4 regions of the Robertmurraya mangrovi genome follow, and region 3 is predicted to be linked to each of the others. Evidence: riboswitches for the same ligand, from Rfam matches in the RefSeq annotation. Region 3 holds a riboswitch; each other region holds the start of a gene.
What was found. Region 3 has a riboswitch for cyclic di-GMP ahead of SM124_RS09010 (hypothetical protein). Riboswitches for the same ligand answer to the same signal wherever they lie in the genome.
Positions count from the first base shown of each region.

Region 1: it holds a riboswitch for cyclic di-GMP, as region 3 does, so the genes downstream of both, SM124_RS17530 (anti-repressor SinI family protein) here and SM124_RS09010 (hypothetical protein) in region 3, are expected to answer to the same signal.
Region 2: it holds a riboswitch for cyclic di-GMP, as region 3 does, so the genes downstream of both, SM124_RS10075 (hypothetical protein) here and SM124_RS09010 (hypothetical protein) in region 3, are expected to answer to the same signal.
Region 4: it holds a riboswitch for cyclic di-GMP, as region 3 does, so the genes downstream of both, SM124_RS20085 (amidase) here and SM124_RS09010 (hypothetical protein) in region 3, are expected to answer to the same signal.

Region 1 covers NZ_JAXOFX010000014.1:29,375-37,423, forward strand. Annotated here, with positions in the region: gene motB (flagellar motor protein MotB) at 1-466, shown strand, start outside; gene SM124_RS17515 (carbohydrate kinase) at 879-1,973, shown strand; gene SM124_RS17520 (pseudouridine-5'-phosphate glycosidase) at 2,001-2,915, shown strand; gene SM124_RS17525 (hypothetical protein) at 3,294-3,494, shown strand; cyclic di-GMP riboswitch class I at 3,742-3,834, shown strand; gene SM124_RS17530 (anti-repressor SinI family protein) at 3,865-4,014, shown strand; gene SM124_RS17535 (helix-turn-helix domain-containing protein) at 4,352-4,675, opposite strand; gene SM124_RS17540 (acyl-CoA dehydrogenase family protein) at 4,925-6,595, shown strand; gene map (type I methionyl aminopeptidase) at 6,883-7,638, shown strand; gene SM124_RS17550 (HD-GYP domain-containing protein) at 7,891-8,049, shown strand, end outside.
Region 2 covers NZ_JAXOFX010000005.1:105,488-113,536, forward strand. Annotated here, with positions in the region: gene SM124_RS10050 (hypothetical protein) at 1-114, opposite strand, end outside; gene SM124_RS10055 (hypothetical protein) at 304-495, opposite strand; gene SM124_RS10060 (hypothetical protein) at 556-771, opposite strand; gene SM124_RS10065 (hypothetical protein) at 1,060-1,590, shown strand; gene SM124_RS10070 (alpha/beta fold hydrolase) at 1,577-2,605, shown strand; gene SM124_RS10075 (hypothetical protein) at 2,863-3,072, opposite strand; cyclic di-GMP riboswitch class I at 3,190-3,274, opposite strand; gene SM124_RS10080 (YjfB family protein) at 3,429-3,602, shown strand; gene SM124_RS10085 (SepM family pheromone-processing serine protease) at 3,705-4,727, opposite strand; gene SM124_RS10090 (sulfite oxidase-like oxidoreductase) at 4,878-5,471, opposite strand; gene SM124_RS10095 (Na+/H+ antiporter family protein) at 5,550-6,863, opposite strand; gene SM124_RS10100 (DMT family transporter) at 7,133-7,567, opposite strand; gene SM124_RS10105 (leucyl aminopeptidase) at 7,644-8,049, opposite strand, start outside.
Region 3 covers NZ_JAXOFX010000004.1:279,213-287,261, forward strand. Annotated here, with positions in the region: gene SM124_RS09005 (pre-peptidase C-terminal domain-containing protein) at 522-2,270, shown strand; cyclic di-GMP riboswitch class I at 2,499-2,583, shown strand; gene SM124_RS09010 (hypothetical protein) at 2,605-3,519, shown strand; gene SM124_RS09015 (alpha/beta fold hydrolase) at 3,679-4,932, shown strand; gene SM124_RS09020 (hypothetical protein) at 5,011-5,697, opposite strand; gene SM124_RS09025 (hypothetical protein) at 6,071-7,573, shown strand; gene SM124_RS09030 (C40 family peptidase) at 7,781-8,049, shown strand, end outside.
Region 4 covers NZ_JAXOFX010000019.1:16,417-24,465, forward strand. Annotated here, with positions in the region: gene SM124_RS20065 (bifunctional metallophosphatase/5'-nucleotidase) at 1-536, shown strand, start outside; gene SM124_RS20070 (DUF4097 family beta strand repeat-containing protein) at 577-1,530, opposite strand; gene SM124_RS20075 (HAAS signaling domain-containing protein) at 1,527-2,291, opposite strand; gene SM124_RS20080 (PadR family transcriptional regulator) at 2,284-2,607, opposite strand; gene SM124_RS20085 (amidase) at 2,798-3,688, opposite strand; cyclic di-GMP riboswitch class I at 3,732-3,822, opposite strand; gene ypzF (protein YpzF) at 4,219-4,356, opposite strand; gene SM124_RS20095 (amidase family protein) at 4,445-5,911, opposite strand; gene SM124_RS20100 (carbohydrate kinase family protein) at 6,050-6,997, opposite strand; gene SM124_RS20105 (DEAD/DEAH box helicase) at 7,139-8,049, opposite strand, start outside.

The DNA of each region.
Region 1 (8,049 bases), on a different contig from region 3:
AGCAGATAAGAGAGAGCTTGAGTCGATTGAGAAAAAGGTTAACTCTTACATAAAAGATAAGAAGTTAAGTGACCAACTTGAAGCGACCATGACTGACGAAGGGTTACTAGTAATGATTCGTGACAACGTGTTGTTTGAGTCAGGAAGTGATGAAGTAAGAAGACAGGACTTAAAAATTGCTGAAGAAATATCAGACTTGTTAGTCATGAGTCCACCTAGAAATATTGTTATTAGTGGTCATACGGATAATGTTCCCATCAAGAATGCACGGTTCTCATCAAACTGGGAATTAAGTGTGATGCGTTCGATTAATTTTATGAAGATTCTGTTGGAAAACGATCAATTAGATCCTAGTTGGTTTAGTGCAAAGGGATTTGGGGAATTTAACCCGATTGCTTCTAATAAAACGACTGAAGGTAAAGCGAAGAATAGACGTGTAGAAATACTTATATTACCGAGAAATTAATAATTAAAAATAAAGACGCATGGGGTATAAACCTATGCGTCTTTTCGTAATTAAACTATTGATAGATTTATTTACTCGTTAACTTCTTGTTTCGGTACTTCCGGTTTGCACATACGATCTAATAAAACACCAGCTAAAAACATGCATGCAATCGGAACTGTAAAATTAATTACATGAATCACCGTCATGGAAATACCCCTTTCGTATTGGATTATCTTGGTATTATTATATGACAAAGTTCACATTATAGACAATTATTATTCACGAAATATTCAATAATCAATATTGACAATACGTGTAAAGCTATTATCGATACATAAATTAAGGTTTGTTAGAAAATACCTTGCATCATTTTTAGACATTTGTTTATAATAAGGACATGTGTTGTTAATAATTTTGGGAGCGATAAACCATGAGTGAAAAAGAATCTTTAATCTTGAATCTCATTGAAGAGGATCCTTTTATTTCACAAAATGACCTTGCGGACAAGACTGGCTTATCTCGTTCAGCTGTTGCAGGTTATGTATCTTCTTTAACAAAGCAAGGAAAACTCCTAGGTAGAGCATATGTAATCCCAAAGAAAAAGAGAGTTCTTTGCGTAGGAGGAGCAAATATTGATAGAAAGTTTCAGATGCTAGAAGAGTTAGTTAATCACACATCTAATCCTGTTAATAGCTCCGCCTCTTGTGGTGGAGTGGCACGTAATATAGCTGAGAATTTGGGGAGACTGGATGTAGATGTTTCCTTAATGACTGTAGTTGGAGAGGATCATGAGGGGAAATGGCTACTCGAAAAAACAGCAACTTTTGTAGAAGTAGATCCTTCACAAAAACTTCCTAATCAATCAACAGGTACTTACACAGCTGTTCTTGATAAAGATGGAGAATTACAAGTGGCATTTGCTAGTATGTCTATATATGATTCCATTAATCCTGATTTTGTAGATGAGAAGTGGGGTTACTTTGCTTCTGCAGAACTGGTGATGATAGATACAAACTTCCCAGCAGATGTTTTAGAGAAAATAATCACTCGCTGTGAAATAGAGAATATTCCCGTTTGTATAACAACAGTTTCCACACCGAAAGTAAAGCGACTTCCAGTAAGCTTAAAAGGTGTTAAGTGGCTAATTGCTAACCAAGACGAGGCAGAAGCTCTCGCAGGTTATAAAATTTCCAGTGAAGCTGATTTATTTAAAGCCGCTGAGATCATCATGGAAAAAGGCGTAGAGAAAGTCATTATTACAAGAGGCGATAAAGGGCTAATCTACTATACGAAAGATCTTGGATCAGGGGTTTTAATTCCTCCTAAAGTAGAAGTGGTAGACGTAACAGGTGCTGGAGACTCCTTGGTAGCCGGGATTATGTATGCTTCATTAAAAGGGGTAAATATTGAAAATGCATGTAAAGTTGGAATGACCTGTTCGATCTTAACTTTACAATCAAAAGAAACGGTTAATTCTAACTTGAGTCCAAGTAAAATAGAGGAAACAAATAGTCAATATTTTTAAATAAAATTTCCTTAAAGGAGAATAAATATGTTAAATAATTATCTTGAATATTCTAAAGAGGTTGCTGAAGCAAGAGAAAAAAATCTGCCCGTTGTTGCTCTAGAATCAACGATTATTTCACATGGAATGCCTTATCCACAGAACGTACAAACAGCAAAAGAAGTTGAGGAAATCATTCGCCAAAAGGGAGCGGTACCTGCTACTATCGCTATATTAAATGGAAAGATAAAAATTGGATTGTCTGATGAAGAATTAGAGTTTTTAGCTCAAAGTAAAGAAGTGGAGAAGGCAAGTAGAAGAGACTTACCGTACTTGTTGGCTAACAAGAAAAATGGTGCAACAACTGTTTCTGCTACCATGATTTGTGCAGCATTAGCAGATATTAAAATATTTGTTACAGGTGGAATCGGAGGGGTTCACCGTGAAGCTGAAACGACAATGGATATATCTGCGGACCTTCAAGAATTAGCTCAAACTAATGTGGCCGTTGTTTGTGCAGGTGCAAAATCCATCTTAGATATTGGATTAACACTAGAATATCTTGAAACTCACGGTGTTCCTGTTATCGGATATAAAACAGATTTACTCCCAGCTTTCTATACTCGAACAAGTCCTTTCCATGTAAATTATCGAGTGGAAGATGCAAATGAAACAGCAAAAATGTTAAAAACGAAATGGGACTTAGGTCTAAATGGTGGAGTAGTGATTGCTAATCCAATTCCGGAGAAAGATGCACTAGAGGAATCATTCATTACAAATATTATTGAGCAAGCGTTAGCAGAAGCAAAGGAAAATAATATTGCTGGGAAAAAGGTTACTCCTTTCTTATTAGGAAAAGTGAAAGAACTGACTGAAGGAGCTAGCTTGACAGCCAATATTGCCTTAGTAAAACACAATGCAGAAGTAGGAGCGCAAATCGCAGTAAGCCTAAATAAACAATAAAAATATGTTGGACGAGCCTTAGGAATTAATAAAGGCTCGTTTTTTTTTGTTTACCCTGTTCAATATAGTGTTTTTTTTACATTTAATCGTTCGATAAAATGAACAAAAATAACTGAGTGCCATTCTATTTTATAGATGAAACCAATAAAATAGAATATATAATTCATTATTAAGAACGTTTTGGTGTGTTCTTAGGTCTAAGGAACTGAAGTAAGGAAGGTGTTATTACCTAGAATGAATCTACTTTGATTGCATATTTAGTATAAGAAGATTTGTTGGATGATCCTAAGTTCATTAGGTCGAACACTGATTGATTTGTTTGTGATAAAGGTTCTTTTGTTAACATGCTTTTAAAAACCATGAAGACAGGTGAGGAGAATGTACCGTAAAGATTGCGATAAGTGTCTAAGATCTTCTTATAGTAGTAGTGAGTTTGGTGAGTGGGCCTGTCCGATTTGTGGGAACGATTTAACCAATCATCCGTTCTTTGATGCCATCACTTTTGAAAGGATACATGTGAATATGTCTAGCAAGAAGTTAAAAATGTATAAACAAAAAGACAAGTTTGTCAATGACTAAAGTCCTATATGGAGACAAAGTTCAAAAAAATTATTCGATGAAAAATAGCAAATAAGTCTAAATCCCCCTAGTGACTTTTTGACTTATTTACCTTTATAAAGAATATGATAGCGTAATATTGTATAAAAATGACAAGAATTGTAGAAGAAAGGAGTTCACAAAATATTTATAATTGACAAAAAACCCGCATGATAATGAACCGAACCTAGTAAACTATAAATAGGGAGTAAGGAAGCAAGTCATTAGATACAGAAAAAGGCAAACCTATTGAAAGGTAGGGACGCAAAGTCTCGGGTCTAAGGTAGTTAGAAACTAGCGCTATGATGGCTGGACTGCCTGGAATACGAATCGTATTTTGGGGGGAAAGAATGTGATTGAATCTAGAGTGGTCATCGAGGAACTTGACTTTGAATGGATGCAGCTGATATTAGAGGCTAGGAGGTTAGGGTTACAAAAAGAAGACATTAAAGAATTTCTAAGTCAAAATGGCATGAAGGAAATGACTATTGAGAATCGCTAAAGCTATAGACAGATGAATATTGTTAAAGCTAAGTGTTTCTTAAAAGGGATATTTCTTTTGAGAAATGCTTTTTTGTTTAGGCTCTTTTCTAAAACTTTGTTGCTTCTCACATATATAATTTTGCCTATAATATATCATGCTTTATTGGGCTTAAAAGGTTATCAGTTTTAGAAAAAGCCTTACCATCTAAATTTGTAGCACTCTTTAACTATTAAGGGTAAAAATCGGCTTTTGGATTTTTACAAATAACAATAATCATTACGAATACAGCCTTTGTTTGAAAAAAATAAAAACCTGCCAAGACAGGTTCAATACATAGTATATCATTATTTCACATTTATTTACTTTGATTGGCTCTCCATTTATTAAACTCAAGGTATTCACGAAATTGATCCTTTGATACCCCGGAATCCATTGCCTCTTTTACAATTTTAAGCCACTCAGAATCTAACTCATCCTTGTTTGGCTGTTCATGGATTAAATGGTCCACAGGTACATGTAAGACAGCAGAAATTTTTTCTAGAAATTGTATAGAAGGATTTCTTTGTAAGTTACGTTCTAATGAACTTAAATAAGACTTTGCGACCCCAGCTTGCTCAGCTAATTCTGATAGGGATAGTTTTCTTTCTTGGCGAAGTTTCTTAACGCGATCACCGATCATAAAGTCTCACACACCTTTGTCTATATATAATTTAATCATATCAAATAAATTCAAATAGTTCCATATTTAGAACAGATTGTTCTATGTGATTTTATAACTATTTTATCACAAATGTTAACTATTTATATTACTAGTTTACAAAAAGTAGTGAATTACATTTATAGGTAAGTCTGGTGTTAATAGAAATGTTATAATTAATTAACAGAATATTTTGTTAATGTTTTTATTTTATTAAAAGGGTGATGAACGATGAACTTTTATAACGAAGATCCTAATTTGAAATTTATTCTTAAACAATATTTAGATGAGTCCTTTTTTGAATGGGCAGACAAAGAGTTAGACCAGTTTGGAGAACTTTGTGGAACGGAGATTGATGAGAGGGCAGCCCACACGGACCGAGAAGGGCAACCTAAGCTGATTAAGTATGATCAGATGGGAAATGATATTTCTCATGTGTGGGTGAACGAGGGTTACAAGAAAACGGTTGAGCAAACCTATCACGCTGGAATTGTTGGTTATGTACATAAGGAAATTCCTGAATTAGGTCATAAAGGGAACTACATTTATTCCTATGCACAAGGATATTTGTTATCTCAAACCGAACCCGGATTTTATTGTCCTGTAACCTTAACAATGGCTACAGCCTATTTGATTGATCATTATGCAGATGAAGAGCTTAAATCAAAATATTTACCGCATGTTGTTTCAACGGGTGATGTTGAGTTGTTTGAAGGAGCAACCTTTTTAACGGAACGTCAAGGGGGATCTGACGTAGGGGCAAATGAGGTAAAAGCGGTATTAGAAAATGGACAATATCGTATTTATGGTGAGAAATATTTTGCCTCAAATGCAGGGCAATGCGGGGTGGCAATGGTTTTAGCTAGAATGGAAGGTGCCCCTCCTGGAACAAAAGGATTAAGTTTATTTTTAGTTCCATGGCGTAAAGATAACGGGGAATTAAATCATCTAGAAATTAGAAGATTAAAAGATAAGCTCGGAGTAAGGGCCGTTCCATCTGCAGAAGTTGTTTTTAACGGGGCAGAAGCATTTGTAGTTGGAGATTCAAGTAGAGGCTTTTACTATATGATGGAAGCTCTAAACTTATCTCGCGTTTGTAATGCAATTGCATCGATAGGAATTATGCAGAGGGCATTTCTTGAAGCTAAAAAATATGCTTTTACACGTCATACATTTGGTCAGTACTTAGCAGAATTTCCTATGATAAAGGAAAGTTTAGTAAAACTAGCTGCAAAGCAAGAGGTAGAGACATCTGCTGTTTTTTCTCTAGTTGCCATGTTTGATCAAATGGTCGGGGATGATTCGGCTATCTCAGAAAAAGATAGAGCCATGAACAGACTACTAATTGCCTTGTTAAAGATGGAATCAGCAGAGCAAGCTATACACTTCTCACATGAAGCAATTGAAATGCACGGTGGAAATGGTTATATTGAGGATTTCGTAACTCCAAGACTGTTAAGAGATGCCCAAGTGTTAACGGTATGGGAAGGGACAGCTAATATATTAGGTTTAGAGGTTTTTAGGTTAATAAAAAAATACAAAGTTCACGAATGGTTTTTACAAACGGTCTTAAAAGAACTTGAAGCTCTTCCTGAAACATTAGTTAAACATACAGAACCTATATACAAAGGGATTGAAAGCTTAAAAGAATTATTAGTGTTCTTGTCAAAAGGGGACGTGGATATCCAGACATACCATAGCAAACGTGTTGCAAAATTAATGACAAAGATATACGAGAGTGTTGTTGCTTTAAAAGATGCGGCTATTGGTGGGGATAGAAAATTAATCATAGCTCGAGTGTTTTTAAATCAAACATGGGGATTAAATGAATATATGGATGAGGAGTTAATTTCCCTTAAACATTTTGAAGAAATAATGGGGTGTAAGGTACCTGTCAGCTAAATAAAAAATCAAGGCTGAGGTGATTTTTTAAGCCACAGCTTTTTATTTAAATTCTACATATTTTGCATGGATAGATTAATATAATTCTAATAAGCATGGGGTTTTATTAAAATTTAATCAAACGTTTGATTAACTATAAATCCTCTCACTTCAACAAAATTTGACATCGGTTGTTCAATGAAAAGTGAATTCAAAATTTTGATATTCCTCTTTTACAACGATAATATTAAGGAAGACGAAATGAAAACTTATTGCATATATTGTTTAAAGGAGAGGCAGGGAAAAGAATGATTGTTTTGAAATCACAAAGGGAAATTGAAATGATGAAAAAGGCAGGAGAGTTATTGGCATCCTGTCATAAAGAAATTGCGAAACTTATAAAGCCGGGTATTACAACCCTAGAGATTGATGAATTTGTGGATGCATACTTAAAAGAACATGGAGCAACTCCAGAACAAAAGGGATATAAAGGGTATGAATATGCAACCTGTGCTAGTATAAATGATGAAATCTGCCATGGGTTTCCAAGGAAAGAGCCTTTAAAAGAAGGCGATATTGTTACCATTGATATGGTGGTTAACCTAAATGGTGCGTTAGCAGATTCTGCTTGGTCATATGCAGTGGGAGAAGTTTCCGATGAAGCAAAACGCCTATTGGAAGTGACAAAAGAATCTCTATACAAAGGAATTGAGGCTTCTCAAATTGGGAATCGAATCGGTGACATCGGTCATGCGATACAGACATATGCGGAAGCAGAAGGATTTTCGGTTGTTAGAGACTTTGTCGGTCATGGAATTGGTGCAACCATTCATGAGAGCCCTAACGTTCCTCACTATGGATTGCCTGGCAAAGGTCCTAGAATCAAAGAAGGCATGGTGTTCACGATTGAACCGATGATTAACGTAGGAGAGTATCAAACGAAAATGGATAGCAATAAGTGGACTGCACGAACCATTGATGGAAAATACTCCGCTCAATATGAACATACGATTGCCATTACAAAAGACGGACCGATAATTTTAACGGACCAAGGTGAGAGATAAGCAAAAGAATATTAAAGCTAACGGCCATGCTCTCGAGTGTTGGCTGTTTTTTTGGGAAGTAGGAATCAATGGATCCTATTTGGTAATAGTAACCACACCTTAATATGGTATATTCTGAAGGGAAACGAAGGGCCAATCTTGAATTCTACTATATACTACAATAAGCTTATTTTATTTAGAGATACGAAGGAATATAATGTAATTAATGATACTGGGATAAAAGATAAAAAAGATAAAAATAGGAGACAGCAAATGAGACTTATTAGCGTAGAAGAGTACAACGATAAAACGATGCAGCTGGCTAGGCCGATATATGATAAGCATAAAAGAGTTTTGCTTGCTGCTGGACGTGCTATCCACCCTACTTATTTAAAAAAATTAATTGCAATGGATATTCGTTATTTATTCATT
Region 2 (8,049 bases), on a different contig from region 3:
TAACGCTCCACCTATTAATCCACCTGCAACTCCTCCTAATAAACCTCCCAAAAATGGAGCTCCAAAGAAAAAGCGGCTATTTTGATGATATTGTGGACCTCTAACATGATACATTGGGTTACCTCCTTATTTCATTCTAAACATTACCCTACACTACTTCATATGCAGCAAGTACCCATTTGGAGTGGGCTAAGAGGTGATTATATAAAGGGGTCCTTAGAAGAAAGCCTTTTCATATTTGACCATATAAAAAAGCTAACCTCGGAAAGTTACCCTTTGGTTAGCTTTTAAGATCTTTAATTTTTATACTTGCTTTAACATATCAACCGTTTGATCACATTGCTGAAGTGCTTGATTAACGGCTTCCATTGATTGTTCAATACGGTCACGGTTAGAACCTTTTTCAACTGTATTTAATGCCTGCTGTAAACTGCTTTTAGCTTCATTTAATGAAGAGACAGTGTCCTGTACATAACCTCTTGCGTTTTTATCCATATGTATCCCTCCTTTTGTCCATTCAACTATATTGTTCTCTAATTGAAGCTTTTTATGTATTCAATGGGGCAAGTTAAAACAAGGCAAATCATTGTATTTGTAAGTATATAAAAATGTTCGTAAGTGAAATAAAAAATGATTACATGATAGTGTCCCTTCATCCTCCATGTCATATAAATCAATAAATAGCTCTAGAACATCAGGGTCGATATCTTCTACTAAATTGTGTAGTGACAATTTATAAGGTAGACCAGCAGCTAGACTCCAAAATCCCATATATTCTAGAACCTCCCTTATACTTTGCTCATCCAAATGTTTATCCTCACTTTCTTCTCCACTATAGTTATTTTTTCATCATTAGCGAAATTTATCCTATTATATCCAACTTAATAAAAAGGCAAAGGCCAAGCCCCATTTTTGGCACGTATTTAAACATGCTTGTCTATAATATAGTGAGGCTTAAAAGGAGACAGGGTTCATCATGTTCTTAAGCATATAGTAGCTTAAACGGTACTTAGAAGTATCTTTTCTCCTTGAAAAAAGAATGTTAAAAAGGGTGATTACATGGCAGATAAAGATGAATTTTATAAATTATTGAAGATGTTAGGAGCAAAAGCTGAATATCAAATAAATGAGTGGATAAAAGAATGCTTAAACAAAGAGGAAATTATTCAATTATTTAGTAATCAGAGCAGTCACTATTCAAAGGCTATTAAAAACATCCAAGAGAAAGTGGAAACCTTATCTATCCCCTTTAACTTTCCAACAAAGGGTGACGTTGCTTCCCTTGCAAAGTTAACTATTCAAAACGAAGAGAAATTAGAAGCAATAGAAGAGCAGATCAATCAATTAAATGAATTAGTAAGAAAATTAAAAAAGGGTTCGAACATTACCGATAAACTGGATGAAAACGAAACTCAACATTTAACAACCATTGAAAACTTCGATAATAGTAATGAAAATATTTCAACAAACCAACAAAAATCCCTTAAAAGAATTAAAAAACTGAACTTAATCTTGCAAAATCATTCTTCTAGTAATCTTGATTCTCTGTTGACTGCTCTTAAAAAGGAGAATACTAGTGGAAGGAAATAAAGAGATACTACGTTGGAAAGGCTTTTGGAGTGTGTTCGGAGGTCACGAACCTCCCTCTGCTACTACTCCTAGAAAGTCCATTTGGAAAAAGAATAAGACAACCCTATGGTATTATCCTGCAAAAAAGAAAAAGTTCCAAACACCACTTTTTCTAGTTTACTCGTTAGTGAACCAACCTTTTATCCTCGACTTAAGCCCAAATATAAGCTTGATAGAAGCATTTGTGGATGAAGGATATGATGTGTATTTAATCGATTTCGGAATTCCTAGATACGAGGACAAAGATATTACTTTAGATAATTATATTGTGGGATTTATAAAAAAAGGTGTCCAAAAAGCCTTAACACATTCCAAGGCGAAGGATATTACGGTAATGGGTTTTTGCCTGGGTGGTACTTTAGCAGCTATCTACACTGCCATTGCCACTGAACCCATTAAAAATTTGATTCTTACTGTTACTCCAATTGATTTTTCTACTGTTCCTGCTTATGACAAATGGGCTTTGGCACTTAGAAACGAAAAAATCGACTTCGATGAATTCATTGATACTATCGGCCTCATCCCCGCCAACTTTATTGAAGCAGGAGTTAGATTAGTTACCGCACCTGTTTATTTTAGTCATTACTTATCTTTGTTAAATAGAGGGTATGAGAAGCATTATGTTGATAAATGGATATTGTTTAATAAATGGACAAGCGGCCATATTCCTTTCCCAGGAGCAACATTAAAGCAACTTGTAAATGATTTAGGCAAACATAACAAGTTAGTCACAGGAGAGTTAAAAATTAATAATCAGACAGTTGATTTAAGAAATATCAAATCTAATTTACTAGTAGTAGCTTCTGACTTTGATCAACTAGTACCAAAAGAGCAAACCTATCCAATTGTAGAGCTAGCCTCAAGTGAGGATAAAAAATATGAGTTACTACCAAGTGGACATACAGGTCTTACGGCTAAGAAGGGGTTACCTATCTACTTAAAGGAATGGCTTCCGTCTAGATCAAATCCTATATAACGTAAGGAGTGACTAACTACAGATGGTTTATGAAGAGAGTAGTAGTTCAGGTTACCTCGGTTTTACCACTATTGTTTTTAGGAATTCTCTTACCGATTCTAAGCAGGCATGGTTCTGTTCTCTTATACAAGAATATGGCTTAAATTTACTTCTAAACATAAGCACATATGATTTAGTAACATTACTTGAAGATTAAATCGTTTAATATTTCCTTATAAAAAAAGCAACACTCCAGGAGTATTGCTTTAATGTCTTTATTAAACAGCTAATCTAGAATCGGTTAATTTTTTATAGGCAATCGTTAAATTTTGTAAACATTGTGATCGTAATTGTTCGTCGCAAATAAAATCAAACCTTATTTCTTTTTCTAAATTTAAATAGATTTGGGAAGGGACTTCATTTCCCGTTTGTTTGCCACTCGTTAATTCACTTTCAAAATACTCAACTGTACCAAATAATAAACCCACTGCAAGCCTCCACCTTCCAATTTTAAGATAAAAAAAGTTCAAAAAAAAGATTGGTGGATACTTAGTTACAACGGAAGATACAACCATTAACCTATGTGCAACAAGGATCCAATCCTTTTTGGCAACCCGACCGTCATAGTTCCGTGACCTTAGACTCGTGGCTTTGCGTCCTTATTTTTCAATAAGTTTGCCCTTTTACACTTGTATAATTAAAATATAAAACTTTAGCATCATAATTACAACAATTTTCAACAAATTTACACATAAATAGTCATTTCCTCCCAGGCCACAATAAAAATTTCTTAAAGACTGATAAATGGTAAGAATTAGTCGATATAAGGATGGGAGGTGATTTTTTGAATATACCTGCATTATCAATAGGTATGAACCAAGCGGCTCTTGCTGAAAAAGTGAGTATATCGCTACTAAAGAAGGTAATGGATACTGCCCAACAGGACCAAAATCAACTTGTCCAGATGCTTCAAGCACCCCATCCTACCTCGGGGCAAACGATAGATTTAAAGGTATAGAATTTAGCAGAAGGTTTTAGAACTTTAACAGTCCAATGATAAGCTTATGCTAAAAAAAGCTGTCTGTTACTATCAATATAGATAGTACAGACAGCTTTCTCCTTACTTCTTATTCTCTGGAATTGTTTTCAAATAATCTACAGCTTCTTTTAGAGAGGCTACGGGTATAACTTTTAAGGTATAGTTATTTTCTTTCACTTCTTCTAAAGCATCTTTTTCATTTGCATCTACCTCATTGATGTCTTTGGGGACAAAAAAGATATCTATCCCTTCTCTGGATGCTGATGTGACCTTATGCTTAATCCCACCTATTTGACCTACATTACCCATATGGTCTATTGTACCCGTTCCTGCAACTTTATAGCCTTTTGTGTAGTCAATGGATGTGAGCTGATTAAATATTTCTAAAGAAAACATGAGACCAGCAGAAGGACCTCCGATATCTTCACTATCCAGCTCCACTTTCTTATCATTTGTTGTAACGGTAAAATCCTCTTCTGGAATGATTCCTAGACCGACTTTTTCATTCTGTAGACCTATAACCTCGACTTCTTTTGTCACGGTTTTACCATTTCTTTGAACAGCTAAATTCACTAAATCTCCTACTTTTTTATTTTCATCCAAATATCTAGTAAACTCTTGTACTTCTATTATGTTTTTCCCATCAACCATCGTAATGATGTCTCCGACTTGAAGTACCCCTTTAGCCTTGGAATCCTCTCTAATACCTTTTACAAAAATCCCTTGATAATTAATATTTGTTTTAACATTAGCTTGATTAAAACTTGCTACTATGGCATTTTGTTTAGAATCTCTCATCATAAATGACAGTAAATTTGAATATTCTTCGTCCGATAGATCTGCTTGAACCTCGCTAGTTTTTTTAATTTCTGTATAAGGGGTAAGTAATGCATAAGCCAAGTGATAGATATTACTAGCTTCTATTGAAAATATAGTTGTGAGGTAAAAATGACCTTTAGCGTTCTTATTCCCATCTTCAACATTAACTTTTGCAGATAGTTCTTCTACTGAACCAGGCTCATAAATGTAATAAGGAGTTGGAACAAATGCTGCTATTATTAGGAGTAATAATACGAAAATAACAATCTTACGTTTACGTTTCATAAACAATATCCACCTACCATGAAATATTTACTACTATAACTATGTAGTTTTCGACAATTACTGCCAAAAGCCCTTTATCAATGAGATCTATTGTAAATAAAAAATAGAGGCAAAAAGAATCAGTGAGCCTCTATATGTTTTTCTATTTTGTTAATCCCATTCAAAACGCTGTGAACGCCAAGGATCTCCGTACATATGATAGCCATTCTTTTCCCAAAATCCTGGCTTATCAACTGCCGAGAATTCAATTCCTCTTACCCATTTAGCACTTTTCCAGAAATACAGATGGGGAATGACCGCTCTAAGCGGAAATCCATGTTCCGGCGTTAAGATTTCACCATTATGACTATGGGCAAGTAAACTGGTCTCTTTCATGAAATCCTCTAATGGTAGGTTTGTTGTCCAGCCTTCTTCAGCATGTAAAATAACATATTTAGCTTCTTCTAAAATGGATATATGTTTCAACAACTCTTTTACAGAGATCCCTTTCCAAACATTATCTAATTTAGACCAACCCGTCACACAATGAATATCATTCGTATACTCATATTGAGGTAAGTTCATAAATTCTTCATAACTGAATATAATTGATTCTTCAACTGCCCCAAATATTTTTAAACTCCATTTAGACATATCAGAGTAATAAGGGACATTTCCGTGATGAAGGACAGGAAATCCAGTGGTAACATTCTGATCCGGTGGAACCCGACTGTCTAAATTCTTACGTTCCTTTCCAAAGTACATTTTTTTCACCATCCATATGTTAACAACCTTTATTTACCTATAATACAAAAACAGCTCCCAAAAGAGAAGCTGTCTAAATTATAATACCATTGCCGCAATCCAACCAAATACAATAAGCGGAATATTGTAATGGATAAAGGTTGGTACACAAGTATCCCAAATATGATTGTGTTGTCCATCTACATTAAGCCCAGATGTTGGCCCTAATGTACTATCTGATGCTGGAGAACCCGCATCTCCAAGTGCAGCAGCTGTACCAACTAAAGCTATAGTTGCCATCGGACTAAACCCGAGCTCAAGTGATAAAGGTACAAAAATAGTAGCTATGATAGGAATCGTTGAAAATGAAGAGCCAATTCCCATAGTAACTAACAAACCTACTAATAGCATTAAAATCGCAGCAAGTGACTGGTTTCCTCCAATCATAGCAGCCGCTTGTTTGACTAGTTCATCTACATGCCCTGTTTCTTTTAATACAGCGGCAAATCCAAAAGCTGATAACATGACAAAACCAATGAATGCCATCATTTTCATACCCTCTGTCAATAGGTCATCTGCTTCTCTCCATTTAATGGAGCCACTTAAGTAAATAACCACAATTCCTGCCAGTGCTCCAAAAACCATCGAATCTAAAACAATTTGAACAACTAGAGCAGCTACAATCGCTAGAATTGAAAAGATAATTCCTACCTTTGAATATTTAGTACTTTCAAGTTGGACTGCTTCATATTGCTCATACTCTCTACTTTTTCGATAAGAGATGAAAACAGCAATTACTAATCCTACTAAGAGACCCGCTGTTGGTATAAGCATAGCTTTTGGAATATCAGATACGTTAATAGCTAGTCCACTTTCAGCCATATTTGTTGCTAGAATGTCATGAAATATTTTTCCGAAGCCCGCTGGTAATAAAATATAAGGAGCCGTTAAGCCAAATGTTAGTACAGATGCAATCAAACGTCTATCAATCTTTAATTCATTCATTACCTTTAATAAAGGTGGAATTAGGATTGGTATAAAAGCAATATGGATTGGAATTAAGTTTTGAGAGAAACAAGCCATTAATAGAATAAATAAGATGATAAGAGCTTTTGAGTACGTTTTAGCTTTTGATTCTTCGTTTTTACCAACCATTTTTAGTACTGATTCTACAATGAGGTTAGGCAAGCCTGTTTTTGAGATGGAGATAGCGAATCCACCTAGTAAAGCATAGCTTAATGCAACAGATGCACTTCCTCCTAATCCTCCCGTAAATACTTCGATGGTTTTATCTATAGATAATCCGCCTGTAAGTCCACCTACTAATGCCCCTGCAATTAGTGCAAATACAACGTTCACTCGTAGTAGACTTAAAATTAGCATGATTAAGACAGCAATAACTACCGCATTCATAATGTTGTGTTTCTCCTCTCGTTACTTTAGTTTGCTAAATTGGTAGAGTGTTAAAATACAAGTATTAAATTATCATACTATAACTTTTGTTGTCAATAGGATTTTTATTTATTGACTGTTTCATGTTGTTTCTGCATATAATTTTGTCCGTTCCTTTCCGCTCCACTCAGTAATATAAACGTTGACATAAACAACCATTTTTCAAAAAGACCCTATTTAAAAAAGAGAGTTTCCTCAAAGCATAACTTTAAGAAAACCCTCCAAAACATTTATTTTCGGTAAAAGAAGTAGATTGCAATAAAGAAGATTACAACCGCAAATAGCTTATTGCCATCGAAGGGGATTTGCTTTCCACCGAATAGACCGAAATGGTCAATAATGGCTCCCATTAGTAATTGACCTACAATGACCGCCATTAAACTAGAGGCAACTCCTAGTTTAGGTACGACTAGCACCATAATGAATACATAAAATGCTCCTAGCAATCCGCCAGTTAGCTGCCACTTAGGCACGGAGGCAATAGCTGTGATATTTCCTTTTCCAAAAAAGAGCACAATAAATAACAAAGCTAGTGTTCCTATTGAAAAAGAGAGAAAGGATGCCTCAATTGTTCCTGTTTTTTTCCCCAGTCCTCCGTTGATGATGGCTTGTATCCCGACGGCTAATCCACCTAATAAGGCTAAAATTGGATAGATAAAATTCAACCATTTCCCCTACCTTCTAAACGTATAAATGAGCCCTGGGAATGAATCCCAGAGCTCACTTCTATAATCATAGCAATTAGTTCTTTTCTGTTTCAAATCTTTCTACTAATAGGGCAAGTGTACGTACCATAACACCAGTAGCACCTGTTGGTCCTAAGTCATGGTTTTTTCTAGTTGTTGCAGTACCAGCGATATCTAAGTGAACCCAAGGAGTATCCTCTGCAAATTCTCCTACGAACGCACCACCCATAATGGCATGACCATCACGGCCAGGTGAGTTGTTTAGGTCCGCTATTTTGCTGCTGCGAACTCTCTCTTTATCTTTTTCAAATATCGGTAAACGCCAAATTGGTTCAGCCGCTTCATAAGAAGCCTCTAAAACTTGCTCAAATAATTCTTCGTTGTTTGTCATTGCACCAGTCGTATCATTTCCTAATGCGATGATTACTCCACCAGTTAGTGTGGCAACGTCAACGATAAAG
Region 3 (8,049 bases):
CTCTCTTTTTATTTTTTTTAAAGATGCTATCTAATCTATGTCATTTAAATAAGAATATTTATAATGGCTAGACGGCTAGGCTTACCTCTTTACCCTAATACATATTGTTAGTAAGTCTTGTTAGTAAGTCTTGGTTTAATACTGATATAAAAGCTCTTTCCCCCTTTATTGATATTTGTGATTTTGTTAACCGTATCGTAAACATATCTCAAGATCTCTTTTTAAACTTTCTCCTTGAGGACATCAGCTGACTGTAAGTCTCAACATCTTTATTTATTATTTCTCATTCATTTTATTGAATTTATACTCTTTCTTAACTAGTGTTTGTGAGAAATTAAGTTCTTGTTTAGGAACTCTCTTTTTTATTGATAGTATAAATATAATATAAAAGTAACTTTATAGAAATTATATTGGAATTATTTAATTCTAGTCATATATTTCATATAATGGAATTATTAAGGTAATCGATTGGCGATAGGTAAATGGCACTCACCAATTAAACTTCACAGGAGGAATAAACAATGAAACCGTTTTTTAGAGGCTTGGTTATTACAATTTTCTTAGTTTGTCATCTTACATTTACTGTTAATGCAGCAAATGATCCAATTGCAAATGACACAGCAAGTGAAGCAGTAACTATTTCATCTGGTAAACCTGTTTACGCCAAAATTGAACATGGAAAAGATGATGATTGGTACAAGTTTGAGATTAAAAAGGAAGGGACAGTTAGGGTCAGCCTTGAAAATCTTCCATTTGATTACGAGGCTTCATTGTTCGATGCGGATTCAAATAATCTATATGTATTAAGAAAAAATTACGACAACGCTGATCAAGCTAGTATGGCGGAATATGAAATATCTGATGCTGGTACCTATTTTATACAAGTAAAAAGTAATGGTTCATATTCTTCTTCTAAAGAATACAAATTAAAAGTGACTTACCCTTCTGATACAACTGTTCATGATAGTAGTTTGGAACCTAATGATACAAAAGAAAATGCTTATTCAGTGAAATCAGGGAAAATTTATAAAGCAACAATTGATTCATCTTTTGATCAAGATGTATATATGTTAGATGTGAAAAAAGCAGGAGAAATAAAGGTTTGGATTGATAATCTACCATATGATTATAGAGTGGTAGTTTATAATGAGCAATTTAGTGAACTGAGAACGAGTCTCTTAACGTCATGGGATCATGTCTCTCATACTGTTAAAGATAAAGGAAGATATTATGTAGTGGTTTACTCACCTAAAAATCAATATTCTGAAGACACAGAGTATCTATTCAAGGCTACATTCCCTGATAAAGTAAGTCATGACAAATCATTTGAGCCTAACGATACACAAGAAACTGCGTACGCACTTACATCGGGAAAACCATTTAATGCAAAGTTAGAATATCAACATGATGTAGATGTATATGAATTAAAGGTGGCAAAAAAGGGACAAGTCCGTGTTAATCTTGAAAACCTACCGTTCTCTTATTCAATGGAACTATACAATGAAAAAGGAAATCAGCTTTCTGGGAGCTTTTCCAAAGGGAAAAATGCAAAGTACATTGACTACAACGTAAATGAAGCTGGATCATATTTTATTCACATTAAATCTTACTTAAAAGAGTATTCGAAAACAAAAAGCTATAAAATTTTAGCTACTTTCCCAACAGCAAAAGTAACACATAATAAAAAGACAATGGAACCTAATGATGTTAGAGAATATGCTGTTTCGTTAAAATCAGGAAAGTCTTTCAAAGGTATCATCAGTACAGTCACAGATGAAGATTACTATAAAATATCGGTGAAAAAAGGAGAAAAAATTTCCGTAACTTTATCCGATTTAGTCTATGATTACAAGTTAACCATTTACGATAAAGATGGTAAGAAACTAAAAGATAAAACAAACTGGGGGAAAAAGCCGGTAGAGCTACTTTATAAAGCTATAGAATCAGGAGTTCTTTATATTAGTGTTTCACCTATCAAAGAGGAGTTCTCTGCTAAAAATCCATACAAATTGTACGTATTAAAAAGTAAATACTTCAAGGCAATTGTTAATGAAGTTACATCAGACTCTCGTCTAATCGGCGGGGAAGCTGAGCCTAATACGACGGTATATATAACAGCAAATGGAAAAGTACTAGCGCAAAAGAAAAGCACATCAACAGGCTACTACTATATAAACATTCCAAAACAAAAATCAAAAACAAAAATCACCGTCTACACAAAAGACTCAAAAGGCAACAAAAGCCCAACAACGACGACAGTAGTAAAATAGTTTATTAAAGGTGACATTAAAGGTGACAGGCACCTGCAACATTTCTGTAACATAACAAAAAGATTGGGGAGCGTATATCCCCAATCTTTTTTACTATATGCAACTATCTATTTCAGTATTTTAAATTTGAATTACGGTAATATTTCAGGTGCCTGTCACCAAACATTAAAATGGTACAAAGTACCCATAACACACGTATATCAAAGATCCTATAGAGGTGGTATATTATATCTATAAAGGTACAACCCGGGAAACCTGGTGTCACAAAGCTTAGGGGCTAAGGGACTAATTCCTACGCCAGCCAGCTGCCGTTTACCAAAAGGAGGAAAACGTAATGAAAAGAAATTGGTATTCAAAACTATTTGTAGGATTAACTGCTGCGACTTTTGTGTTTAGCTCAGCATCTATGGCTGATGCTAAGGGTCCTGACAAGGGAAACAAACATAAGGTCGAAGAAACAAAAGAGGTAGAACAAAAGCCAAAGCAGGAAGAATCGAAACCAGTAAAAGAAGAAAAAGGTAACAAAAAGGAAGAAAGTAAGTCTGTTAAAGAAGAAAAACAAACCAATGAAAAAAAGCAAACAAAAGAAAAGAAAGTAAAAGAAGAAAAGAAATCTAAGAATAAAGTTAAAATAGTATCTAAAGAAGCAAAAAATATAGAAAAACGTTTAAATTCAATAGAAAAAGAGATTGCTAAAGTATCAAAATCGATTGACTCATATTTTAGTGTAGATGAAAAAACTACTCAAGAAACAGAGCAAGAAACTACTCAAAATCCAGAACAAGAGACAGTTGAACAAAATACAGAACAAAACACAACTGAACAAGACACGGCAGAACAGGCTAATGTTGAGTCTGAAAATGAGTATACAAGTAAGGAAGTTTCATCAAAATATAATAGCTTCAAAGGGAAGCTTAATGCTCAAATCAATAAGCTAAAAACAGTTGTAAAGCAATTAGGTCACAAGAAATTTAAAGCTAGTGCGGTGGAAGTTAAAGGACTTCTTGAAAGAGTAAATGAGTTAAAATCAAAAGCAAAAGCTGAGATTGAGCGTGCAAAAACACTAAAGAAAGAAGTGTTAGCTCCTAAAGAAGAAGAGACAGAAACAACAGAAGGACAGGCTCCAAGTGAAGGATCTGACGGGTCAACTGATGGACATGCTCCTATTGAAGATACACAACACCCGAGTGGTGACTCAACAGAAACATCTCCTGATTCAGGTAGTGCTCAAGACTCAATAACTGAATAATAACAATAATAGGCAGAGAAAATATTTAAAATATTTCTCTGCCTATTTTAATTAAGAAATAGCAATTACTGTTTTGGAGTTATTTTCCTTTATATAGGACAATAGAGATGGTAAAATTCTAATGTGTTAGGACCTTAAGTATGAAAAGGAGACTGGTATATGAAGAAAATTTTATTAAGTGTTGGTGTTGGGTTAATCCTACTAATGTGGTTTAGCCTATCTAACGATGCTCAAGCTGCTGCTCCGACAATATATGTTGATGGTAAGAAGGTTAATAGTGCTTCTATCACCATTAATGGAAGTACCTTGGTGCCTCTTCGGACAATTGCGGAGAAATTAGGACTAGAGGTTCGATGGGACCAATCTACACAAACGGTGACCTTTAAACACCCTTATCGAACAGGAATTATTTCACATAAAATTGGAACTAATACTATTACACTTAACACCAATGGGAAAACTACTAAAACATTAACTGCAGCTTCCGTGAACCAAAAGGGTACCTCATATGTACCCATTCGATTATTTGAGTATTTAGATGCACAAGTGTTTTGGACCAGTGCACAAAATCGCATTGATGTTTACTCATATGAATTAAAAACAAGCCAATATATCATGTTTGCAGGTCTTGCTTACAACGATATTAACCACTTGGTTGGAAGTAGTGTGCCTACCATTGTAGGTAAATTAAATTCTAATGGGAAGCGTGGTTTCTATGCAGATTTAAAAAACACTCAAAAGTATTTAGGGATGTATGCCAAAACTTCAAGTGGTGCAAAGATTACTCCTAAAACATTTATCGGTTCGGATTATCTACATGCAACTGAATGGAAAATGATAGATGCTTTGGTTAATAAGGATACTGGCTTCCAAGGTTATGCGTTCCAAAATAATCGTACAAAAGAAGTTGTAATTTCATACAGAGGTTCCGATGACACGGCTGACTGGTATCATAATTCTAGAGCCTTAACAAGCAATTATAACTATCAAAAGTTACAAGCATATGCTCTTTTTGAAAGAAATGCGGGTAAAAGTGATAATATCACCATTGTAGGACATTCTTTAGGTGGTTATTTAGCTCAAGCAACAGCTAAAAACTATCCAAGTAACTTTAATAAGGTTGTTACTTTTAATGCTTTTGGAATTGACCAAACCAATAATTTGAAAAACGTGATTAACTATCGTATATCAAATGATCCAGTGGCTAATAAACAAAATCATTATGGACGAAGCGTGGGATTTAACATTCGTATGTATGCTGATGATTTCACTATTTCAGCTCACAAGCTTTTTAATTTCTACAGCTATTTTTATCCTGCAAAATCAAAGTATTGGTTAAATCTGGATAAAAAAGGATTAATGCCACACAACAAAGCGAAATCAACAGCTAATGGAAATCCATATGTTTGGTAATTTAATTTAATTTGCTCTGAGTAGACCTCGGCAAAATGAAAGGCAGAACCTAAATTACGGTTCTGCCTTACCATTGAATTATTTCCAATCTTTTCTCCAATCCTTATAAGAGAGCGAATCAAAATTATACTTTTTTAATTTAACCTTCGTAAAAGTACCTCTAGTAGAATTAAACTTTAGTTCTAAAACATCCCATTTAGCTACAGCGTTGTTATAACTTGCAATTCTAAACCCATCTTTATATATATTCTGAGGCCTTAATGTGTAACCTAACCCATGCTTTGCTTTCTTTAATTTCCCTTTTGAGATGTAATATATATCAACGAATTCAAAGTTAGAACTTTCAGTTGAAGCAATTGCAAACAGGTCTGGTTGTCCCTTATATTTGGAAGGGATCATGTACATCATTTTTCGTGTTGCGTTATATGTATATCCCTTTTTTTGATACCCAGTATAGGTCACAGACTTTGAGCCACTTTTTCGAATATAAAACTTATAGTTCCCGTGGTACATTAAATCACCTTCATTTGCTCCGGCCCACACCATTGCAAAATCGGAATCATCATACGATGCTCTTTTTTTCTTTTCACTTGACCCTATTACATATAATTGATAGCTTTTGCCATTAGCATCTTTCAGAGTATAGGTCACACGACTCTTTTTCGTGTTAACTGTTGCTGCTGAAACGGACTCTAGAGAAATACTAGAAATGATTAGAAACAATGTCCCAAGAATAAGTAGTAATTTTAAACCCCTTTTACTCATATTAATCCCTCTTCGTATAGTAATCTATAACTATTCTATTTTAAAATAATTATCGTTTTTTGTCATTCCTATATTTGTAAAGGCATATAAAATTTGGTTACTTGTAGTTTATATAAATCTAACTATAAGAATAGTTACTATATAGAGATTAATTTAGAAAAAGCTTAGGACTGGTGGACTGGTTGACCTATAATAGTGTAAAAATCAGCTCTTAAATTCTTACCAGTAAATGCATTGTTTTGGAAAATAACCATTGTAAAGAAATGCATTAAAGTTTCTACTATACTACACAGGAAAATTATCTTTTCACCTCCAGGAATGTCCTGTATAATATTCCTGTTATTACCATAAAAGAGAAGAAGGTGGAATTAAGGTGAAAAAATTCGTTGGAATGCTTCTGACTGCGCTGCTTATACTTTCCTTTTCAGTACCTAGTATGGCCAGTGCGAATGGCTTGCTGCCAGTAAAATCAAATTCTGCAACAATCAAAATCGAAAGCGCACCAAAAAAATCTAAAATTACTAAATTGGAGCTTATACTAGATAATAAAACAATTTATGTTGGCGATAGCCAGTATGACAATTATTTAGATGCAAAGGTGACCTACCAAGATAAAACATATGGTTATGTACCAATTGAGGATGTAAAATTAACCTCTTCAAGTTCAAAAATTTTGAAAATTGTTGATGGGCGATTCCTTTTACCTGTGAAGTCAGGTAAGGTTACAATTACTGGAACCTATAAGGGTGTTAAAGGAAAGCTTTCTTTAACTGTAAAAGGAAGTGCAAATGGAGAGTTTTCAGTAGCATTTAAAGGTATAGAGAATGCTAATTATATTGATACATATTTTACATATGTAAAGAAAAACAGTTCAAAAAAGACAGATTATTCTTATAGAAACTTCAATATTAAAGAGACAAAAACATCAAATGGATACAAATTCTCCGGTCTAAACTGGGATAAGTATTCTACTATTTATGGAACAATAAGAGTAGAGGATAAAGTATTCTATCTTGAAGTTAATAAGAAGCAGAATAAAAAGACTATTACCCTAGATGCAGCTTCGCTTTCTGAAATAATTATTAATTACCCTACTAAAGATGTACAAACAACCAATCTATCTATCACAAAGATAGACTCAAATAAGAAGATGTTACATTTAGGAAGCTTTTATGGTGAATCAAAGTTCTTTGTCCCAAAAGGCACTTATAATATGCAAGTTCAAGCAAAAGGTTCAGAAAAATACTATAACCTATATTTAAAAAGTCAAAAAATTGATGATAAAAAGCAGTCTATTAACATTAGCTCAAAAAATTTATCTTTAATTAGCTTTACAACTAAGCCATCTGGAAGTAATAAGTTGGATATTCAAAGTATAGGAGCAGCTTTTAATTTTAATAACTTTAATCATTTATCAAGTCTTTCGCTATATGATAGTAATGGTCCTGTAACGAATGTCTATCTTAATAACATGACATATACTGAACTGTCATCAAATGTACTTGTAAATGATAATTGGGTTTATGAATATCAGTTACCAAGTAATAAGGTTTCTAAAAACATGAAAGTTACTTTCGGTGATCAATTAAAAGCAAGTATCTCCTTTAAGAAGAACACGAAACTTTACGCAGGACAACGTATTTATCTGCCTGCATCAAGTAGTAATTGGGGCAGTGGTGTATTAAATGTAAAAGATCAGTATGGAAATTATGTAACTAGAGTATATAATCAAAAAGACTACAAATCAGAATCAGCAGTTTTAGTCTTTAAAGGAAGTAAAAAAACCTACAGAATTCCTATTAATGATCTAACATATGGTACAGTAACATTACCAACCGTACCAGGAACTTATAAAGTTACTTTTGAAATGAAGTAATAAAATAGAGAGGGAGTGGATTGAATCTGCTCTCTCTTAATGTTTTATAAAGAGAATAACACAAATTTTGACTCTTCTTGTCAATATATTAGACATCCTGTAACACACTTGTAACGAAATTTGAAAGAAACTGTAAAGTAATTTTCAGATAATTCATGAGAGAATAAGAACAGATAAAGCAATTCTTAAGTCATCTGGAGGTCTCTTATGAAAAAGATATTACTAGCAAGTATTCTAACAATGACTCTACTATTTAGTGGTTTAATAGGAAATTCTAAAGTAGAAGCAACTTCTCATGGCGCAAAAGCTGCTAATATTGGTCATAAGTACATAGGCACTCCGTATAAGTACGGTGGGACAACTCCTAAAGGCTTTGATTGTTCTGGTTTTGTGGGATATTCTTTTAAAAAGGCAGGGAAATCTATTCCTAGGACTTCTAGAGATATCTATAAAAAAGGAAAATCAGTTTCTAAGAA
Region 4 (8,049 bases), on a different contig from region 3:
TGAATGCTGCACAAGTAGATATTTCCTGTACAGCACTACTAAATAATGAATCTCCTGGTTTTAGCGAGCATGTAACTATGCGTGATATTATTTCAAACTATATCTATCCAAACACGTTAAAAGTAATACGTATTACAGGACAGGATATTAAAGATGCACTCGAATTAAGTGCTAGCTATTTTACTTTAGATAACGATAAAAAGATCATTGTTAATCCTGATTTTATTGAACCAAAGCCACAACATTATAATTATGACATGTGGGAAGGAATCGAATACGAATTTAATATTAGTAAACCTTTTGGTGAGCGAGTTGCTAATTTGCTTTATCAAGGAAAGCCGGTGGGGCTGAATAAGGAATATGAAGTGGTAATGAACAACTACCGGGCAGGTGGCGGCGGTAACTATACCATGTATAAAGGGAAACCAGTTGTAAAGGAAATTCAGAAAGATATGGCAGAACTGATTGCTGAATATATTTCAAAAAAAGGTACCGTTGAGGCCACTTGTAATCATAATTGGAGAGTTATTTATTAAATCAAAAAGGGGTGGTCTGAATTAGACCACCCCTTTTTGATTAACGTAAGACAAAGTCTCCAGAAGAAGCATTTACTCGTACGGAATATTCTCCAGTACCAATTTTTCCAATAATACGATTTTCGGAATTTTCCTCATAAGTCACTCCATCTAAATTCACAACTCCATCACCAGAGCTTGCGTGAAAATCAATGGCAAGAGAAGTAGGTTTGTTTCTAAATTCCACCTCTACATCACCGCTTGTGATATCAGCTGTAATGTTACCAGATACTTCTTTGTTTGATATGGAAATACTTCCTGACGAAGCCTCCAATTGGATATTTCCTGTTACATCCGTTAGTTGCATATCACCTGACGAAACAATAAAAGTAGACTCCTTCGAGTTTTGATCTTGAACAATGAAATCTCCGCTACTGGCTTCAAATTCAATTTTCTCAGCGGTAGTATTCTTTGTTCTAATCTCGCCACTAGTAGCACTAAATTTCATTATTCTTTCCGCTTTTAAATCTTCAGCAATAATCTCACCTGAGCTCACATCTAGAATAAAGTCCTTTGATTGAAGCCCTTCAATCGCAATCTCTCCTGAAGAAGTGTGAACATTTATAGATTCATAGATTTTTTCAGGCAATAAAACGTTTACCTCGGTTTCAACAATAAGAACTCCAATATTAAACTTGATTTGATCTTCCCCTGACAATGATATATCTAAAGTATTACCCTTTTCTTTAACATCAAGTTTCAAATCATTTTTTAACCTCTTACTAATTTTTCCCTTTAATTCTACTGAAATCTCATTTTCTGATGTAGGTAGTACAGTAATGTCAGTTGATGATAACTTGATGTTGATATCATTAATATTTTGATTATTAACCGTTACCTTATCGTTTACATCATATTTTTCTAGGGAGAATCCACCTGACACATTTAGAGTAACAAGTGTTCCTGCGACTCCAATAACAAATAGTACAACTAATGTTAGGACAAATTTTTTCAAGCCGCTCTACCTCCTCTCACCATTCTAACGTTTAATTTTGTATACCCTGCTAATCCCTTAAATAAATATTTTCCAACATACATCATACCGATTCCCATTAACATACCTAAACTAGTTAAAGCGAGTGATACGAAAAAGTTTACCGCTAAACTTTCGTGGCTAAAACCTAGAAACGAGGAAGAAATAAGCACTAAAGGTGACAAAGTAAACACAAGGGCTACTGCACAAATAGAAATATAAGCTGCAAATATTCCTGCTGCCGGTCCTACGATAAAAATAAGATTAAACAACAGTAAACTCATTCCTACCATGAAAGAACCAAACGCACTACGACCTGATGTTGATCTTGTCGGCTCAGATGTTCCCATCGGAGTTGGAATAGGTGCTGGTTTATAGAGTGCAGCTTTAAGTGCTGCCAGCTCTGCTTTTTCATCCATAGTTAATTCTTTACTGTTTACTTCTTGTTGGCTAGGTTGCGGTTGTTGTTCTGGTTGAATTTGTTCTTGAAAAGGTTGTACTTGTTCTTGAACTTGCTCCTCTGTCTGTTGTACAACTTCATCCTTACCTACTCGATAATCAGCCAGTAAATCTCTCGCTATGACATACGGATCTCCTAATTCAGCCGTTAACTCTTCCACACTTTTCCCATTGGCTAAACCTATTTGAAAGTGTTCCTCATAATCGTATAGCATTTCCCGTCGATCACTTTCTGGAACTTTACTTAACAGTGTCTCAAGTCTTTTTAAAAATTCATTATTCATGATGAAGTCCCTCCTCAATAAATTGATTTACTGCATTAGAGAATTGCTTCCAATCATCTACTAAATCTTTCATATATTCGTTGCCTTTATCTGTAATTGAATAATATTTTCTAGGAGGTCCTTCAGTAGATTCTGCTAAATAAGTTGTAAAGTAATCCTCTTTTGTTAACCTTCTTAATAACGGATAAAGTGTTCCTTCAGCCACCTCAATCTTATTCGAGATATTTTGAGCTAATTCATATCCATACTGATCTTTTTTTGAAATCAGAATTAACACACACAACTCGAGAACACCTTTTTTAAATTGCACATTCAAGGAATACACATCCTCTACTCTGTTTTAATCACTATTAGATATTAATCAATAGCCACTAATACTTAGTAATATTTTCCACAGCTACTATAATAATATACAGTAGTGAACATTGCAAGGTAGTAGATAATAAATTTTGGTAATTTTATTATTTATTGCCAAAAAAAGAGCCAGACCGTATCCGGCCTGACGTTTACTGCTTCATTGCCATCCAACTATCTACATAGTGAATCGCAAACGATACATTTCTAACTTTAGAGTAAGCTGATTGAACAAGCTGTAACTGATTAAACATATATGCTTGCCCCTCTTCATAAAAGCTCACATATTGAGCTTCATAGGATTGTCCTGTTTCAACTCCGATGATGATAGCTTTTCCTAGTTTATTTGCTAGGTTCACTTCGTTTTTTACTAACTCAATAATTCCATTTGGACCTACTGCTTGATCTCTATAGGCCATAATTGAGATATAATGAACATTTCGAATGACCCAGCTCGCTAAGTCCCCTTTGCCGTAAGAATTATTGTACATTTTTTCATCAAACCAAAAGGGGATATCTGCTCCAAGAGGTAATTTTAATTGCCCCGAATAGACCTTGGCATTAGAAAGCATTTTTTGATAAGCCAGTACTGAGTTATCATAATCCGAGTTCCAACTAGAATGTAAATATGGTTCAACATCAAGATGAACACCGGAAAAACGTTCTTGTGGTAAAGCTTGTCTTTGATAAGCACGAAGCCAGTCAAACATGCTTTTTAAATGTTGTCCACCATTTGGTGAGACCCAATCAGGTGCCCCATCTAATGCATGAACTTTTATATATTTTCTAGAAGCTTTGCTTATAAACTGTTTATAGGCGGATACGGGAATTTGTGAGTTGACTTGTAGGTATACTTGTTTCACATTTTGCTTTTCTAAAAAGCTAAGTATTTCATCACCTTTAGTCTGGATTTTAGCTGTATCCCATAGCCATGTTGAGAGTGGTGCCCTAACGTTTGCTTCTGCTTTTGAAGGTATGGTTGATAGCATTAATCCAAGTCCTAATAAGAAAATGAGGCTAAGTTTGTTGATTCTACTGTTCATGTTGTCTACTCCTCCATTGATGCCAAGACATCCTTTGAAGGAGTCCGGCAGCTTGGCAACCATGCAAGCAACATTGCTCGTTTAGGCCCATAGCTTTGCGTCCTTGCTTTTCAACAAGTTTGCCTTTTTCGGTTATTTTTTCTAATTATAGCTGATTATGGACCTATTTAACATGGACAAAACGTGAATTTGGATATCCATTATATGGGTTAAAAGTAAGTTATTAGGGCGAAATTGATAAGTAAAAAGTTACCAACCTTTCTATTTCTAAAAGACTTAATTATGTTGCCCGTTCCTTTCCGCTCCAGGCACTTGCTTTCCGCAGGGAGAGATGGGAGCCTCCTCGGCGTTACCGCCTGTGGGGTCTCCCATTCTCTCTATTTCCTGCTGGAGTCAAGTGCCTTCCGCTACAATCAACTCAGGTGTTCTAATGTAGTTAAGATTAAAATCTTAAGAAAATGGCCCTAAAAATATAACCATATAGTAAATAAAATATCCCCTCCAATTATGAGGGGATAAAAATAACGATCCTATTTCCCTACTGGTTTGTTAGGGATGATTTCATCTTTTTCTGTTGTTGAGAATTCAACTAGTTCTGAGCTAGTTTTTCCTCGTTTTTTGTTATTGTTCCTTTGTGCGTTAGCATTTCCAAGTTTGGTTCTTCCCATGTACCTCGTCTCCTTTTTGGATACTTCAATGGTAGTATGGGTTACCGAGAATCGCCTTATACAATATTGCTATAGACCAGATTTTAACTTATAACTCAGGTGGTTTACGGTGGTTGGTCCCTTGTTCAAATGCATATCCTAGCTCGATTAACTTTCCTTCACTAAAAGCATGGCTAGTAAAAGTAATTCCCACTGGCTCTCCTTCTTCTGTATAACCAGCTGGGACGGTGATGGATGGATATCCAGCTTTTGCTGGGATACCAGCACCAAAGTTATTAGGGAACAAAATTGCATCCAACTGGTGTTCTGCTAATACAAAATCAATTCCTTGTTCAGTGGAATGGTATATATCTTGTTCTAAAGCCTGAAGATATTTTTCCTCTGTCAAGGTTCCAGATGTAGCTTCCGCTTCTTCTAATATTTTTTGGCCATACTTTAAAGTTCGCTCACTGTTTTGATTATTAAAGTCAATGACATCTTTAAGCGTGCGTACACGGACGTACGACGGAAGGCCCTTAAGGTATGCATTAAGATCAGACTTGAATTCATACCCAAGTACATCATAGCTCCACTCATATTTGGTGGAAGGAATCACTATATTTTCAATAACGTCAGCACCAAGTTCTTTAAGCTTCTCAATGGCTTGCTCCAACACTACCTTCTGTCCATCTTTTAAGTAGTCAAAATACGTTTCTCTTGCTATTCCTACACGTGCCCCTTTTAATCCTTCAGGGTTTAAAAACTGAGTAAAGTCTACATTGACTAATTTCGCATTCGTTAATGTAATCGGATCTCTATCGTCATGAGCCGTTAAGACATTCAGTAAGTAAGCTGCATCTTTTACCGTTCTTGTCATTGGTCCAGCCGTGTCTTGGCTATGAGCAATAGGAATGATCCCTCTTCTGCTTACTAAACCGACTGTCGGTTTAATTCCGACTAAGGAATTTTGACTTGCAGGACTTAAAATCGAACCTGAAGTTTCCGTACCTACTGCAACGGTAGCGAGGTTTGCCGCAATCGACGCACCGGAACCTGCACTTGACCCACCTACATCAAATTTCCCTTGTCCATACGGGTTTAAGACTTGTCCGCCCCTAGAGCTATAACCGCTAGGCATTCCTTCAGTCATAAAATTAGCCCATTCTGTCATATTCGTTTTCCCTAGAATAATGGCCCCTGCCTCGCGAAGTAAGCTAGCAACATGCGAATCTTCAAGGGCATAAGAGTTCTCAAGAGCAAGAGAACCTGCACTAGTATGCATGTGATCAGCTGTATCTATGTTATCTTTTACTAGCACCGGTATTCCGTGAAGAGGGCCTCTTGGACCTTTTGTTTTTCTTTCTGCATCAAGAGCTGCTGCAATGTGTAGTGCTTCTGGATTTACTTCTAAGATAGAATTAATTTTGTCTTTATCATACTGGCCAATTCGATATAGATACATTAACACTAGATCTTTTGATGATATTTCACCATTAGCTAGTTTCTCTTGAATTTCATCTATTGTTGCTTCAACTAGCCATTCATCATGTAATTTCTTTAGGCGTGAGTTTTCCATAGTAAAAGTGTTCCCCTTCATCTTGTGATGCTTTATTTATAAAATATTCTAGCAATTCCGTCAAATAAAAAATACTGGATACCTACTCAAAGCTAGAAAAGGACATCCTTATTATATGGATGCCCTCTAATATACTTATTAACGGGATAAGATGGTTCTCACTTCTTCAAGTGTTGGAAGAGCTGTCATAGCACCTTTCGTTGAAGCAGCTAAAGCCCCTGAAACACTGGCAAAGCGACCTAGCTCTTTCATTTCCTCTAGACTCCAATCCTCTAAACCTTTTTCTCGCTCATGAAGACAATAAAGCATCCCAGAAACAAATGCGTCTCCCGCACCCGTTGTGTCCACAGCCTCCACCTTCATAGCGGAAACCTCCACTTTACCCGCTTGCGTTACTAGAACACTTCCCTCTGCCCCTAAGGTAATGGCAATAAAGGGAATATGATAAGGAGCCAGCTTTTCAATTCCCTTGTCAATTTCTTTCTCACCTGTTAAAAATTCTAGCTCTTCTTCAGAAATCTTTAAAATATCTGCCTCAGATAGAAGCTCCATAATACTCTCTTTGGCCTGTTCTTCACTTTCCCATAATCCCAATCTCAGGTTCGGGTCATATGAAATGAGCACACCGTTCTTCTTGGCAAGTTCTATAGCTTTTAGCGTAGCGGACTTAGATGGTTCATGAATGAGCGAAATGGAACCAAAATGCAGAATTCGAGCAGAGTTGAAATCACTTTCTTTTATATCACCCGTGGATAAAAAGGTATCTGCACTTGGGTTAATGTAAAAGTCAAAGCTTCTTTCCCCGCCTTCACCAAGGGTAACGAATACAACTCCTGTTCTAGCTTCCTCACTCATGGCCATTGTCGTTGTATTTACTCCATAACCTTCTAACGTTTCTTTTAAAAATTTGCCGAGAATATCTTGTCCAACTTTCCCTAAAAATGCTGAAGGCAGTCCTAGTCTGGCCACTCCTACTGAAACATTCGCAGGTGCTCCTCCAGGACTTTTTTGATAGACAAGGTTTGTTTCATCCATTGGGATAAAATCAATTAATGCCTCTCCTAGACTAATTACTCCACTTTTCATATTGATTCACCTCGAATTTTTTTCTAACAGGCAGACTGTAAAAATTTATGTACATTAAACGGAACTAATAGCAAATAGACCCCAGGAAAAGAGACCCCCAAGGTCCATTGAGCACGTATTTCATTATTTATCAAACATGATTTAAGCTTGGCTATCCTCTATTTGACCTTTATAAAACCTCTTCTTCTGAGGTTCCACATTTATCTCACGGCAGTACTTCTTTAGTTCTCTTTCTTCACGCTCAGTCACTAATGAAATAACAGTTCCCTCTGCACCAAAACGGCCTGTTCTTCCTGAGCGATGAACGTACTGAGAAAGGTCCTTTGGAAAATCATAATGGACAACATGTGTAACACCTTTAATATCTAACCCTCTAGCTGCAACGTCTGTTGCTAGGAGCATATTTGTCTTTCCTGTTCTAAAGTCTTTAAGTGCATTTTTTCTTTTATCTTTATTTAAATCACTATGAAGAAGCGATGCATGAATGTCACTAAAGGCAAGCTTTTCATGAGTAACAGTTAAGCTCCCAATATCTTTAATAAACACTAATGCCTTGACTCCCTCAAGACGGGAAATCTTCTCTAGTAATTTAATTTTTTCTCTTTGCTCAGCAGGAAAATAAATATGACCCACAGCTGCTGATTGTATGGTTTCATCCTTCTCAATTTTAATCACTTCGGCATCAGATGTTAGTTCTCTTGCTATTTTTACAGCATGGTCTGTCAAAGTGGCTGAGAATAAAACTACTTGCCTGTCAGCAAGGGATGACTTTATAATCTCTTTAATAGTTGGCAAGTGCTCCGGAGTTAATAACTGGTCTCCTTCATCCAACACAATTGTTTTTACTTCGTGCATTTTAATCTTCTTTTGCTTTATCAGTTCTAGCGTTCTACCAGGAGTCCCGATAATAATCTGAGGACTTTTCTTTAATTTCTCCAGCTGTCTCTTAACATTAGCTCCTCCGATGAATGAAGCGGCACGGATACCACTTCCCTCTCCCCACTTTTGTACCTCTGATAAAATTTGCATCACTAGTTCTTGTGAGGAAGCTT